Regions from separate parts of the Salinithrix halophila genome, predicted to be linked through region 2. Evidence: a T-box and tRNA genes for the amino acid it is inferred to sense, from the RefSeq annotation. Region 2 holds a T-box; the other holds one or more tRNA genes.
What was found. A T-box is a leader RNA that pairs with one kind of tRNA and senses whether it is charged. The one in region 2 lies ahead of serS (serine--tRNA ligase), so its partner is inferred to be a tRNA-Ser.
Positions count from the first base shown of each region.

Region 1: it encodes a tRNA-Ser, which carries the amino acid that the T-box ahead of serS (serine--tRNA ligase) is inferred to sense. The anticodon was not compared.

Region 1 covers NZ_JBHSAP010000003.1:38,023-44,995, forward strand. Annotated here, with positions in the region: gene ACFOUO_RS00505 (DUF4386 domain-containing protein) at 1-138, shown strand, start outside; gene ACFOUO_RS00510 (threonine synthase) at 362-1,519, opposite strand; tRNA gene ACFOUO_RS00515 (tRNA-Lys) at 2,433-2,508, opposite strand; tRNA gene ACFOUO_RS00520 (tRNA-Gln) at 2,514-2,588, opposite strand; tRNA gene ACFOUO_RS00525 (tRNA-His) at 2,633-2,708, opposite strand; tRNA gene ACFOUO_RS00530 (tRNA-Asp) at 2,717-2,793, opposite strand; tRNA gene ACFOUO_RS00535 (tRNA-Val) at 2,799-2,873, opposite strand; tRNA gene ACFOUO_RS00540 (tRNA-Glu) at 2,880-2,955, opposite strand; tRNA gene ACFOUO_RS00545 (tRNA-Ser) at 2,985-3,077, opposite strand; tRNA gene ACFOUO_RS00550 (tRNA-Asn) at 3,082-3,156, opposite strand; gene ACFOUO_RS00555 (molybdopterin-dependent oxidoreductase) at 3,429-3,890, opposite strand; gene mog (molybdopterin adenylyltransferase) at 3,945-4,430, opposite strand; gene moaC (cyclic pyranopterin monophosphate synthase MoaC) at 4,433-4,921, opposite strand; gene moaA (GTP 3',8-cyclase MoaA) at 4,929-5,951, opposite strand; gene ACFOUO_RS00575 (molybdopterin-binding protein) at 5,930-6,973, opposite strand, start outside.
Region 2 covers NZ_JBHSAP010000015.1:23,819-30,791, reverse strand. Annotated here, with positions in the region: gene ACFOUO_RS10390 (YaaC family protein) at 1-604, opposite strand, end outside; gene guaB (IMP dehydrogenase) at 1,079-2,536, shown strand; gene ACFOUO_RS10380 (D-alanyl-D-alanine carboxypeptidase family protein) at 2,710-3,939, shown strand; gene pdxS (pyridoxal 5'-phosphate synthase lyase subunit PdxS) at 4,054-4,938, shown strand; gene pdxT (pyridoxal 5'-phosphate synthase glutaminase subunit PdxT) at 4,957-5,544, shown strand; T-box leader at 5,559-5,781, shown strand; gene serS (serine--tRNA ligase) at 5,839-6,973, shown strand, end outside.

The sequences.
Region 1 (6,973 bases), on a different contig from region 2:
TTTATGATTCGCTTCATCGGTCTGGATGAAACCTACATGATGTTGAACATTCCAATAGCCTTTCAACAATTGGTTTTGGCTATATGGCTAATTGTTAAAGGCTTCAACCCAACGGTACAGGATTCTGTATCAAATTAGTATGAAGGCTCTAGAAAAGCAGGTGTAAATGAAATGAATAAATAAGAAAGTTTTTGGGACAAAACAGCAAGCATACAGGTTGCGGTTGAAGTCAAGCAAGACGGATGAGGGGTACGAGATACGTAGTTTTTTTAAAGTCAGAAATGCGGGGGTTTTCTCTTACCTTAACAGACCACGTTAGAGATCAACGACGCTTATGGAAGCCCCCCGATTGATGCTCCTCTCACAATTTCCATCCATGGGACGTTCCAACCGCTATCACATACTCCTCCGGCTTTATCCATCGTTTTTGAATCAACTGACGGGCAGCGGCTAGAATCGTGGCGGAGGACAATTCCAGATAGAGCCCATGCTGCTCCAGTTCCTCCTGGGCGGCAGAAGCTTCTTCGGCACCGACTACCACAGCACTACCCTCGGTCTCCTGTAGTGCTGATACTGCCTGCCAAGCAACCGTGTTGCCTCCAATGGAAAGAAGCGGTGTATGGCCATCGGTAAACTCCTTGCGCCAGTCTTCTCCCACCAAGACTTCACTCAGACGTGGGATCGGCTCTATGGCTACCAAGCGGGGGATACGCTGGATGAGACCGATACGAGATAACTCATCAAAGCCTTCTTTGATTCCCCACAGTAGATCTCCGCGAGAGGTCGGTACCAGTACGGCATCGGGTGCCCGATTCCCTGACTGTTCGTAGATTTCATAGGCAATCGTTTTATAACCCTGAACACCACAGGGGTGGCTTCCGACCGGGGGATTGATGTAATTCGTGACCGGGAAATAGCCCTCTTCTTCCACGAAACGGTGCATGAGCTCCCAGCGTTCATGGGGCTGATTCATGAGAAGCAACTTTGCTCCAGTGCCTTGGATCGCTTTTTGTAACCCTTTGTTGAGGTTTTCTTGGGAGATGACTACACAGTCCAGCCCAGCAAAAGCGGCATAGGAGGTCACCGACAAGCCGGCGTTTCCACTCGATGCTGTGACAAGGACACGTGCGTCGGTCTCCAATGCCCGAGCTATAACGAGGGGACTAAAGCGGTCCTTGTGAGAACCGGTGGGGTTTTGTCCTTCATCTTTCATCCGAAAAGAGCTGATCCCTAGCTTGTCAGCTAGGCGAGGAAGCTCCAACAACGGGGTATTTCCCTCACCAAGCGTTGGAAAAATCGTATACGGCAACCGATTTCCATAACGCATCATGCCCGGTTTCTTCCCATCCCGATCCCAAGGGAGCATGGAACGGTAATCCACTCGCAGGCTAGACGGATGTCCCGATTGCCGGCAAGCCGGACATCCAGTAAAAAAGTCTCCCTCCTGATAAGAAGTACCACAACGGATACAGGTCAAACCCTTAACAAGAGGGTTCCGGCAAAACGTATGAATGGTCATCCCCTCCCAGTCCTTGTTGTCTCTTTATTCCGGCTTAAAATGCCTATCCAGGTTGGGACATAGTAATATGAATAAACTAGATTAGTTCTTCTAATTATTCTTGCCAATGCCGTTTAAAATCCCGATCCAACTGTTTCAGCAAAGCCGTTGGCTCCCTCTATTTATCCTTCTATAAATGATAGCACAAATTATTTAAAGGAGCGCGGACGACAGAGGAAACCCCGTTTGTAATCATGTCCAGTCATGAAAACAAAAATCCCCGACCGTTAGGCCGAGAATGGGTGTTCATCCAATTAGTCAGGTTGTAGATGGGCCATGAGCCAATCAAACGTAACCAACGACACGAGCGTGAAGAGAACAAAAAGGCCAATAAGGATACCTATTATTTTAACGAACTTGTATCCACTCATTACTTACCTCCCTCAGGGTTTTCATCCCTACTGCTGAAAAGATTCTAACAATCCGTCTTAACGATGTGATCCTCCCTGGCCTGAAACCCTTAAATCCCCAGTACTGAGGCGATCACCAAGGTCATGAAGGTAACAGCCGCTATCATCTTAAAAAGACAGCCCATGGGGGTCCCCCATTTCTTTTTTGCTCATAAAAAAGAACTCCTTGTAACTTATACGTTTTTTGGTATATTTGTCGAGGTTCCCTTTCGCTGTTTTTCCAAACCTTTACCGATATTCTGTATGATTGCTCTTTATAGCTGTCTTTTTCTATTAAATTTAACAGCCAATCTCAAAAATATCCCGGCACAAACCCCCGGGCCCATCTTCAAACCAAAGCCAGTTGTTTCTCCCGGCTTCTCTTGTCAGATGAATTTGTTTTCGTGAGTAGGAACCGACATATCTGCACATACTAAAAGCGGCAAACCATCCTGTCGGATTGGTTTGCCGCGTACGTTCTATATTGGTGAGCCATGCAGGGCTCGAACCTGCGACACCCTGATTAAAAGTCAGGTGCTCTACCAACTGAGCTAATGGCTCACGGTTGGCTGGGGCGGTAGGGATCGAACCTACGCATCACGGAGTCAAAGTCCGTTGCCTTACCGCTTGGCTACGCCCCATCACTTCAATAGGATAGAAGGATAAGGGTGCTTTAATAAAAAATTGGGGCGACCAGTGGGAATCGAACCCACGAATGCCGGAGCCACAATCCGGTGCGTTAACCACTTCGCCATGGCCGCCATAATAATGGCGGAGCTGACGGGACTCGAACCCGCGACCTCCGGCGTGACAGGCCGGCGTGAACTCCAACTTCACCACAGCTCCGCGTATGGTGGACGGTGACGGGATTGAACCGCCGACCCCCTGCGTGTGAAGCAGGTGCTCTCCCCCTGAGCTAACCGTCCGATACCTGGTGACCCGTAGGGGATTCGAACCCCTGAATGCCAGCGTGAAAGGCTGGTGTGTTAACCGCTTCACCAACGGGCCTTGTGTCTAAAGCGCTTGTGGAACAAATATGGCGGAGAGAGCGGGATTCGAACCCGCGCGGGGCCATAGAGCCCCCTAACGGTTTAGCAAACCGTCCTCTTCGGCCTCTTGAGTATCTCTCCTCATTGGCTCCTCCGGCAGGACTCGAACCTGCAACCTACCGGTTAACAGCCGGACGCTCTACCATTGAGCTACGGAGGACCACTTGAAAGCGACATGATTCATTATAACGGATGAGAGGAGAAAAAGCAAGAGTTTTTTTAACCTCTTAACCGCCGCATTTCATATGAGGCCCGTCCCTCAAGGCGCTTTAACAGAGTAGCATACATCTGATGAAGACGTCAACGGTTTTTTCGAGAAAAAATCGCCTGATATTCTCCTGCTCAAAAGGGCTGATCGAAGACTGTATGAAAGGGAACCGATGTCCTGTAGAATCCTTTGTGGTCGTCGAGCCTATATGTCTCCATGGCCCTTCAACGGTGCTTCAGACGAAGAGTATCCGGCGAAAGGGTTTGTCTGAAGCCGAAAGATGCCGACCGGTCTGCATCTTCCTTCTCCCGTGCGACCACTTGCACCTCGGTGACGGATTTGACATTGAGGCAGTTACTGCTCCCGTCAGGAACGTAGAGACGGAGGGGTCCTCCTCGTTCAAGAGGGCGTCCCTCCTGACGCTGATAAAGGAAAAAAGCTTGCTCCAATTCCTTCAGGGGAATATCCGCCTGAAATTCGTCCGCAGCGATAAAGCGTACATGGGTTGCACCGCGGGTAAGCACAGCATACCCTAGAACGGCTTTTAAGCTGACCGCCTTCCCGTCCACTCCTGGTACCCGTTCCTCGGGACGGACGGACCCATCATTCATTCGGTTGGCGATTTCCTCTGTCAATTCATAGGGAGACTCCACCGCTCCCACTACCTTCACACGCCAGTTTCCCATCAAATTCTCCTTTCCATCGACCCTCTAATCCGCCGTTGATAGATCCAGCCCCGGTTAATCGTGATCACCGAATCTTTCAGTCAATATTTCCAAGGCATGAGGAAGCACATCGAGGATCGCCTCTAGGCACTCACGTACTGCTTTGGGACTTCCCGGCAGATTGATGATCAGCGTAGAGCCTCGAATTCCTGCCACCGAGCGGGAGAGGACAGCGAACTTCGTTTTTTCCAATGAGGCGAGTCGCATCGCCTCGGGAATTCCCGGCACCTCCCGCTCGATGACGGAACGGGTGGCTTCTGGTGTAACATCCCGGGGAGCAAACCCCGTGCCACCCGTGGTGAGGATGAGATCCACCTGTTCCTGATCACACATACGGATCAGGGTGCGGCGGATCACTGCCCACTCGTCGGGGATCACCTCATGGACGATACGTTCCCCGCCGATACGCGTAACCAGGGTAGCAATTTCCCTGCCGCTCCGGTCTTCCCGTTCACCCCGGTAGCCTTTGTCACTGGCGGTTAAGATACCAACGCGCCACATGCTCATCTTTCCTCCCGTTGATAATCGCCGCTCTTGCCCCCGGTTTTGGATAGAAGGCTTGTCTCTTCCACCGTCATCCCTTTATCCAAGGACTTACACATATCGTAAATGGTGAGAGCGGTCACGGAAGCGGCTGTCAGGGCTTCCATCTCGACGCCGGTTACGTTGTCCGTCTTTACTGTCGCCTCAACCACCAGTCGCTCCACCCCTTCATAGGAAAAAATGATATCGGCTCCCCGGATCGGAATCGGATGACACATGGGAATCAGTTCCGGCGTTTTCTTGGCAGCCATGATCCCCGCCACCTGGGCTACCGCCAGTACATCCCCCTTACTTACGCTCCCTTCCCGGATCGCCGTCAGGGTTTGTGGTTGCATACGGATGACGGCTCTGGCTGTCGCTGTCCGCCGGGTGACGGCTTTTCCGCTCACATCGACCATGCGGGCTCGTCCTTGATCATTGATATGGGTAAACGGATTTTCCTGGTTCATCCTCTTTTCAACCCCCGATATAAGACATTTCTACTTTCTTGCGAGGCGCGGTCGGGGTATCGGCGAGGCGTTCTTCCGAGTAACGGTCCTGCCGGTCCCGCCAAATGTTTCGAATGTGATTCGCCAACTGTTCATCGGTTTCCGCTTCCCGCAAAGGGCCTCGCAGATCGGTCCCCTCTGAAGCGAACAGGCAGGTATACAGCCGACCGTCCGCCGACAGGCGGGCCCGGGTGCAGCTACCGCAAAAGGTATCCGTTACCGAGGAGATGACGCCGATTTCCTGATCGCTTCCCTCGTAACGATAACGGGATGCCACTTCACCGAAGTAATTGGGATCAACGGGTACAAGAGGCATCTCCCGATGAATACGGTTCACGATTTCCTGTTTGGAAACCACCTGGGAAAGATCCCACCCGTTGCTATTCCCTACATCCATGTATTCAATAAAGCGAAGGATGTGGGCTTTATCCCGGAAAAAACGGGCCATGGGCAAGATCTGACTTTCATTGACCCCTTTCTGGACAACCATATTCACTTTAACCACCAAGCCAACCCGGGCGGCAGCCTCGATTCCCGAAAGGACACGGTCGACGGCGGATCGCCTCCCGGTCATCTCGGCAAAGACGGTTTCGTCCAAGGCATCGAGGCTGACATTGATTCGATCCAGGCCCGCATCCCGAAGTGCTTCCGCCTGCTTTTCCAGCAGAGAGGCGTTGGTGGTCAGGGCCACATCACGGATCCCCGGCACCCCTTTAATCATCCGAACCAGTTGGGGAAGATCCTTGCGGAGAAGAGGTTCCCCTCCAGTCAGACGGATTTTTTCCACACCGAAGCCCGAAAACAGGCGAACGAGTCGTGTGATCTCTTCAAAGGTAAGCAATTCTTTGCGGGGTAAAAAGGGATAATCAGGTCCGAAAACCTCTGCTGGCATACAGTACCGACAGCGAAAATTGCAACGGTCAGTGATGGATACCCTCAGATCTCGGAGCGGTCGTCCCAATCGGTCTGTCACTGGTTCTGGTTGTCCCATGAGACCACCCCTTCGTTTGATTGTTCCAATTTTTCTCCCGTCGACCGAGTGCTATAACCAGGCAGTTCCTCCGCCGCCTGCTGGAAAGCTCGGGATCGAAGGGTGGAAAGGAGCCTCCCTCCTCCCTCCGTTTTCAAGGTGGCGTTTGGAAGCCACAAATCCAGGGGGAGGATTCCAGCGGGGATAAAGGAAAGGCCAAATGGGTGCGCCGCCGTCCGGGTTCCAACAGCCACGTCAGCAGTTCCTGAGGCCACGGCTGCCGCCGCCTTCAGGAGAGTCGGCTCTCTCCGCAATCGCCCCTCCAGTAGCTCCTCTGCCTCTCGGTACTTCCTATCCAACCCGTCATCCAATCCGCTCCCAGCAGCCGGACGAATGAGACCAAGGTCTGCCTTGGGAATACCCTTCCCCCCGAATATCCTTCCCCGATTTTCCGGCATCGTTAGCCAGCCCCACTCCCGTTCCACCAAGCGAAAGAAAACTCCTCCTGCCGGATCGAAAGTTTCCCGCATCCTATCCGCAACGCCTACTAACCCGTGCCAATCGCCGCCAGAGCGATTATCGCCGTTCCCGGATAACCGCCGTAAGGACCAGCCCGGGTGTTGCTGTTGAAAAAGAGAAGCCAACCGATCCAACAGGGGGTCATCCTCCCCAGCCAACCACAAGGTGCGTGCTATTTCCGATGGGGAACGAAGCCCCTCCACTTCTACCCGCTCACCCGCTTCCCAACCGGATTCTTGGGAAGGAATGCGTAGGAGAGCATCGGCTTTCACCAGAGACATCGTTACTCCCGCCCCTCGTTGAAGGGGAAAAGCCCAAAATTCTCCTTCCTTATAGATAACGCCCAGCCGGATAAAATCCTCCGCTCCCAGCTTCCCGGAGATGGAACGGGATAGGCGCACCGTCAATCGACGACCCTCTCCTTCCCTTTCCCCATACCAGGTTTGGATCAAAGGACGGGCAAACCAGTCAAGGGAGTGGTAAGCGGACACCGGATACCCGGGAAGTCCAAGGACCGGCTTCCC
Region 2 (6,973 bases):
CAAAGGTGAAGGGCATTTCGGGAGAGATCACTGGGATCCGCTCAGGCACAGCGATGGGATAGAGACTTACTTCATGGAAGATCTGACGGAACCCATCCTGCAGTTCCGGGACAAGGGCGAGCAGGGACTTCATCGTCCAGCTTTCGCCGGTGAGAACCGGTCGCCCCGTCTTTCGTGCCAATTCAGGGAAGAGTCCGTCCCTTTGTGCCCGAACCTCATCGGAAAAGAAGCGATAATCGCTCCGCTTCCGGCGGCGGGTGGAGGCCCCATGGCGCATCACCGAAGCGTTCCGGGGGAATTCCGGGTCGAAGGAGAGCATCCATGCTTTGGATAAGTTCATGACACCGTAGTAAGCCAGCAGCGGGCTGACGAGAAGTTGGCTTTCCCGAGCGGCCCGATACAATTCCCGGGCTTGACGCACATGGGAGATGAGGGCATGAGAGGCACGGAACGCGGCCCGTTCCGGGTGTTCCACGCCGTTTCTTCGGTATTTTTCCGTGAGGAACCGTTTGGCCGTTGTCTCGTTTTCCAGGAGCAAATATAAGTTCCACATTTTTTGTTCCGGTGATTCGCAGGGGATCCGGCGGACCGTTCCCGTCTCCATCCTGTTCCCTCCCCTCCGCTATCCCAAGGTGGCGCCTATGTTCTATTGTGGTTGACAAGCTGCCCGATTATGAGGATGTCTCTTTTCCTGGACAGTGTGGAGATCGCCTGTGGATAACCTGTGGATAAAGGGGATAACTTCGGATGGATCAGGCTTTTCAAAAGCAAAGTTCACTTTTGTTTCCTTAAAATGGTTGAAGGAGGCAGGAAAGGATCGGTTAAGGGGATAGATATCCTTCCCCTGGGGGAAATGGATGAGCCGATGGGAGATCGGTCATAGTAAATATGGGTTTTCCTTGTACTAAGTCGGTGGTGGTCAATTCCATGTTAGAAAACGGACTTTTTTCCGAAAAACAAAAGGGCCCATATGCCAGCAATAGCGCGACTTGACAGGCATTAGGCCGTCTGATAAACTTTGCGAAAACCTTCGTGGCAAGGCTACGGATCTCAAGGGAAAAGGGGATTGGAGAGTCCAATGTGGGAAGATAAATTTTCCAAAGAAGGTCTGACGTTTGACGATGTGCTCCTGCTGCCTGCGCGGTCGGAGATTCTCCCCCGGGATACGGACATATCCACCCGGTTGTCGGAGACAGTTCATTTGTATACACCGCTTTTGAGTGCTGGGATGGATACTGTGACTGAGGCTCCGATGGCAATTGCCATGGCTCGTCAGGGCGGAATCGGAATCATACACAAAAGCATGGAAATCCATGAACAGGCCGAAGAAGTGGATCGGGTGAAACGGTCAGAGAGCGGGGTCATCACCAACCCCTTCTATCTTCACCCAGACCATAAGGTATACGATGCTGAAGCGCTGATGGCCAAGTACCGTATCTCCGGTGTTCCAATCGTGGATCAGGATAAAAAACTGGTCGGCATCTTAACCAACCGGGATCTGCGTTTTGTTCACGATTATTCCATTCCGATTCGGGACGTCATGACTCGAGACAACCTGGTTACCGCTCCGGTGGGGACAACCATGCAGGATGCTGAAGGGATTCTGCAACGCCATAAGATTGAGAAACTCCCCTTAGTGGACGGGGATGGCATCCTAAAAGGGCTTATCACGATCAAAGATATCGAAAAGGCCACGCTGTTCCCCCATGCTGCCAAGGATGCTCAAGGCCGCCTCCTCGCTGGAGCCGCAGTAGGCGTTTCCAAGGATACGATGCAGCGGGCTGCTGCTCTCGTGGAAGCGGAAGTAGACGTCTTGGTCGTCGATACCGCCCACGGTCACTCCAGGGGCGTATTGGAAGCCGTTGCCCAACTGCGTAAGGAATATCCGGAGCTTCTTATCATCGCTGGCAACGTGGCCACGGGTGAGGGGACTCGCGACCTGATCGAAGCTGGGGCGAGTGTCGTCAAAGTGGGAATCGGACCGGGTTCCATCTGTACAACCCGCGTCGTCGCCGGGATCGGTGTTCCTCAAATCACGGCAGTGTATGACTGTGCCAGCGTTGCCAGGCAATACAACGTCCCGATTATCGCTGACGGCGGGATCCGATTCTCCGGCGATATTGTGAAGGCGCTGGCCGCCGGGGCTGACGCTGTCATGATGGGTAGCATCTTTGCCGGGACTGAAGAGTCTCCCGGCGAGACGGAAATTTACCAGGGCCGCCAGTTCAAAGTGTACCGGGGAATGGGCTCCATCGGTGCGATGAAAGCCGGAAGTAAGGATCGTTATTTTCAGGAAAACGAGCAGAAACTGGTGCCCGAAGGCATCGAGGGTCGTGTTCCCTACAAAGGTCCCCTTGCCGACACCATCTATCAACTGATGGGCGGGTTACGGGCCGGTATGGGCTACTGTGGAACCCGGAACCTCGATGAACTGAAGAATCATTCGCGCTTCACCCGGATCACCAACGCTTCTTTGCGGGAAAGCCACCCCCATGATATCCAGATTACCAAGGAAGCACCCAATTATAACTTTTAACAAGCCTTTGCAAGGCGATGCCAGTAAAACGGTATCGCTTTTTTTTCGCCAGGAAGTCGACTCGTGTCCGCTTTTTCGTTTACCATTCCCTTTTATTCTTGTAAACTGATTATTGCGGGATTCGGCATTTTTTTCTATTCAGATTTTATGAGATGAACGGGGATGGTATTTAGTTGTTCGGGAAAGTGAAAAAATCCGTCATCCTGTGTTGTTGCTTTTGTCTTTTTTTTGGATGGTTTGTACCCACAGAGATGGCGGAGGCGGCTTCCACCGTACCCGTCAAGGTGGAAGCCCGCTCCTATATTCTCTTGGAGATGGATTCGGGCCTCGTCCTGGCGGAGCATCATTCCGGGAAGCCCTACGCTCCGGCCAGTATGACGAAGATTATGACAGAATATCTGATCCTGGAACGTATCAAACAGAATAAGGTGTCTTGGAAGGAAAAGGTCCGGGTAAGCAAAAACGCTGCAAGGATTGGGGAGGCCCAAGTATTCCTTAAAACGGGGGAAGAACGGACCATCAGGGAGCTATTCACAGCCATGGCTGTTTATTCGGCCAATGATGCCGCCGTTGCTCTAACTGAGCACATTGCGGGAAGCGAAACCGCTTTTGTCGACCTGATGAACCGGAAAGCAGCAGAGCTAGGCTTGATTCATACGCATTTCACCAACTGCACGGGTCTACCTCGAAGAAGTTACCCGGATTACCCGGACGTGAAGGGGAAACATCAGATGTCTGCGGAGGATATCGCCCAGCTCACCCGCCGAATCCTGACAGACTATCCCGAGGTGATTGAGACAGTCTCCCTTTCGCACTATACCTTTCGCTCTGGGGAGAAGGACGAGAGAAAACTGATCAACTGGAATAGGATGTTGCCTGGCCTTTCCCGCGCATACCGGGGATTGGATGGCTTCAAAACCGGCTATACCCGGGAAGCGGGCTACGGCTTTTCCGGTAGCGCCAAGCGGCATGGTATGCGATTGGTATCCGTGGTGATGGGCACAAACTCCAAAGTCAAACGCTTCACTGAGACCCAAAAACTACTGGATTATGGCTTCGACCATTACGAAAGAAAAAAAATGATTGAGTCCAGGGTACCGATTCCTGGCCATCGAAAGGTTCCGGTTAAACACGGAGCGGAAACTGAGGTACCCGTGGTTGCTGAAAGGAGCCTCACCCTGCCCATCATCCGGGCAGACGCAGGGAAGTATCGTTATAAGGTGGAATTTCCCAGTGATTTGAAAGCCCCCCTCAAGGCGGGGACAGTGGTGGGAAAAGCCAAGATTTTGTATGATGGAGAAGAGATCCCCGGGTTGAAACCAGTCCGGCTGATTGTCCAGAAAGATGTCGATAAAGCGGGATGGCTAACGAGCCTGTTTCGATCCGTAACCGGATGGTTCTGAAAGGCCTGACGTGCGGGTGTGTTGTCAACCCGTCTCTCTTTGGTTACAATGAGTCTTATCAAGATTGGGATTCCGGGAAAACTAGGAAGGTGACGTGGGATGAGCCGAGATAACATGTTTGAGACTGGTACGGACCGTGTAAAACGGGGAATGGCAGAGATGCAAAAAGGCGGCGTGATCATGGACGTCGTGAATGCTGAACAGGCGAAGATCGCAGAAGAGGCCGGGGCAGTTGCAGTTATGGCGCTGGAACGGGTACCGGCCGATATCCGAGCCGCCGGTGGAGTTGCCCGCATGGCCGACCCGACGGTGGTTGAAGAAGTGATGAGTGCTGTTACCATTCCGGTCATGGCCAAAGCACGGATCGGCCACTTTGTGGAAGCCCGTCTCCTGGAGTCCATGGGTGTCGACTATATCGACGAAAGCGAAGTCCTTACCCCGGCTGACGATAAATACCATATCGATAAGAGTGCTTTTACCGTACCCTTTGTATGCGGAGCTCGTGATCTAGGGGAAGCCCTTCGCCGGATCGGTGAAGGAGCGTCGATGATCCGGACCAAAGGGGAGCCCGGTACCGGAAACATCGTTGAAGCGGTAAAGCACATGCGTATGATGATGGGGCAGATTCGCCAGGTACAAGGCATGTCCCGGGATGAACTCATGGCGGAAGCCAAGAATATTGGGGCTCCATTTGAGCTTCTTCTCCAGATTCACGAAACAGGCAAACTGCCGGTAGTTAACTTCGCGGCAGGCGGGGTAGCCACCCCGGCAGACGCAGCTCTGATGATGCAGCTGGGCTCCGACGGCGTATTTGTCGGTTCCGGTATCTTTAAATCGGACAACCCGGAGAAATTTGCCCGCGCCATCGTTGAAGCCACCACGCATTACGAAGATTTTTCCCTGATCGCCGAACTCTCCAAAGGTTTGGGTGGGGCGATGCAAGGGATTGAGATTTCTACGTTGGAAAAGAAAGACCGGATGCAAGACCGCGGTTGGTAATCGAGGAGGGAATGGCCGATGAAGGTCGGTGTACTCGCCCTGCAGGGGGCGGTTCGCGAACATATACGGATGCTGGAGGCGACCGGGGTCGAAGCGGTATCCGTCAAACGGCGAGAGCAGCTGAATGATCTGGACGGCCTGGTCATTCCCGGTGGAGAATCCACCACCATCAGCAAAATGATGGGGAAATATGATCTGATGGAACCGATCCGAGAAATGGGCCAACGAGGGGTTCCCCTCTTTGGAACCTGTGCAGGCCTCATTCTGTTGGCGGAACGGATTGAAGGCGTGGAAAACGCCCATCTGGGACTGTTGGATATTACGGTTCGGCGTAACGCCTTCGGACGCCAGCGGGAGAGCTTCGAAGCTCCTCTCATGATCGACGGAGTAGCAGAGGACTTTGAAGCGGTCTTCATCCGTGCACCGCAAATCACGGAGGCAGGGGCTCGGGCAGAAATCCTATGCACAGTGGATGATCGAATTGTGGTCGTCCGCCAAGGCCATTTGCTGGGGGCTTCCTTCCATCCGGAATTAACGGATGACAGCCGGCTTCATGCTCATTTTGTCGAGATGGTGAAAGAGGCGAAATCGGCCCATACCGTCTAAAGTGGATCGTTGAACCAAAGGTGTTGATGAGAACAAGTACCCGGTGGAGATGGTGCAGAGAGGCGGTGGCTGGTGTGAACCGTCCCGTCTCCCCGGGGAATCCCTCTCGGAGCCGCGCGTGATAAGCGGGTTTCCGCCCAAGCGCCGCCGGTTGGCAACCGTTATTCCTGCCGAAGAGAGGATCGTCTATTTATTACGGTCAATGAGGGTGGCAACGCGGAACCTTCCGTCCCTTGGGATGGGGGGTTTTTGTATGGGCAGAACCCCTTTGACGGAACAAAGGAGGGATTTGACATGTTGGATCTGAAGATGCTTCGCAACCAGATGGAAACGGTACGGGAGAAATTGACTCATCGGGGAGAGGACATTGGCGGGCTGGATTCCATTCTCCGCCTCGATGAGCGGCGAAGAGAACTGTTGAAGGAAACGGAGCAGTTGAAGAGCCGACGCAATACGGTTTCCAAGGAAATCGCCCAAAAGAAAAAAGCGGGGGAAGATGCCGCTGACAGTATCGTTGAGATGCGGCAGGTGGGAGATCGGATCAAAGAGCTGGACGGGGAAACCCGCAAAGTGGAAGAAGAGTTGGATCAGGTACTGCTCACCTTGCCGAATATCCCGCATGAAAGCGTGCCCATCGGTGAGAGGGAAGAAGATAACGTTCCGATCCGCCACTGGGGGGAGCCAAAGGCCTTCAGCTTTACTCCAAAAGCGCATTGGGATCTAGCGAAGGATCTGGATCTCCTTGACTTTGAACGGGCAGCCAAAGTGACCGGGTCTCGTTTTGTTTTCTACAAAGGGGCCGGAGCCCGGTTAGAACGCGCTCTGATGAATTTCATGCTCGACCTGCACACGGAGGAACATGGATATACCGAAATGATTCCTCCCTATATGGTCAATCGGGGAAGCATGACCGGAACGGGACAGCTGCCCAAGTTTGCGGAGGATTCTTTCGCGGTGGGCGGGACGGATTACTTCTTGATCCCGACGGCGGAAGTCCCTGTTACTAATTACCATGGGGGAGAGATCCTTCCGGGTGATGAACTGCCCAAGAAGTTTGCTGCTTTCAGTTCTAATTTCCGTTCGGAGGCAGGATCGGCGGGCCGGGACACCCGAGGCTTAATCCGTATGCACCAGTTTAACAAAGTTGAACTGGTCAAGCTGGTGAAACCGGAGGAATCCTACGAGGAGTTGGAAGAGCTGGTGGGAGAAGCCGAAAAGGTGTTACAGCTCCTGGAACTCCCGTATCGGGTTCTGTTGATGTGCACCGCTGATCTGGGCTTTACCGCTGCCAAAAAATATGACCTGGAAGTTTGGATGCCCAACTCGAATACGTATCGGGAGATCTCTTCCTGCAGCAATTTCGAAGATTTTCAGGCCCGCCGTGCAGGGATCCGCTTCCGCCGGGAACCGGGGGCTAAACCGGAGTTTG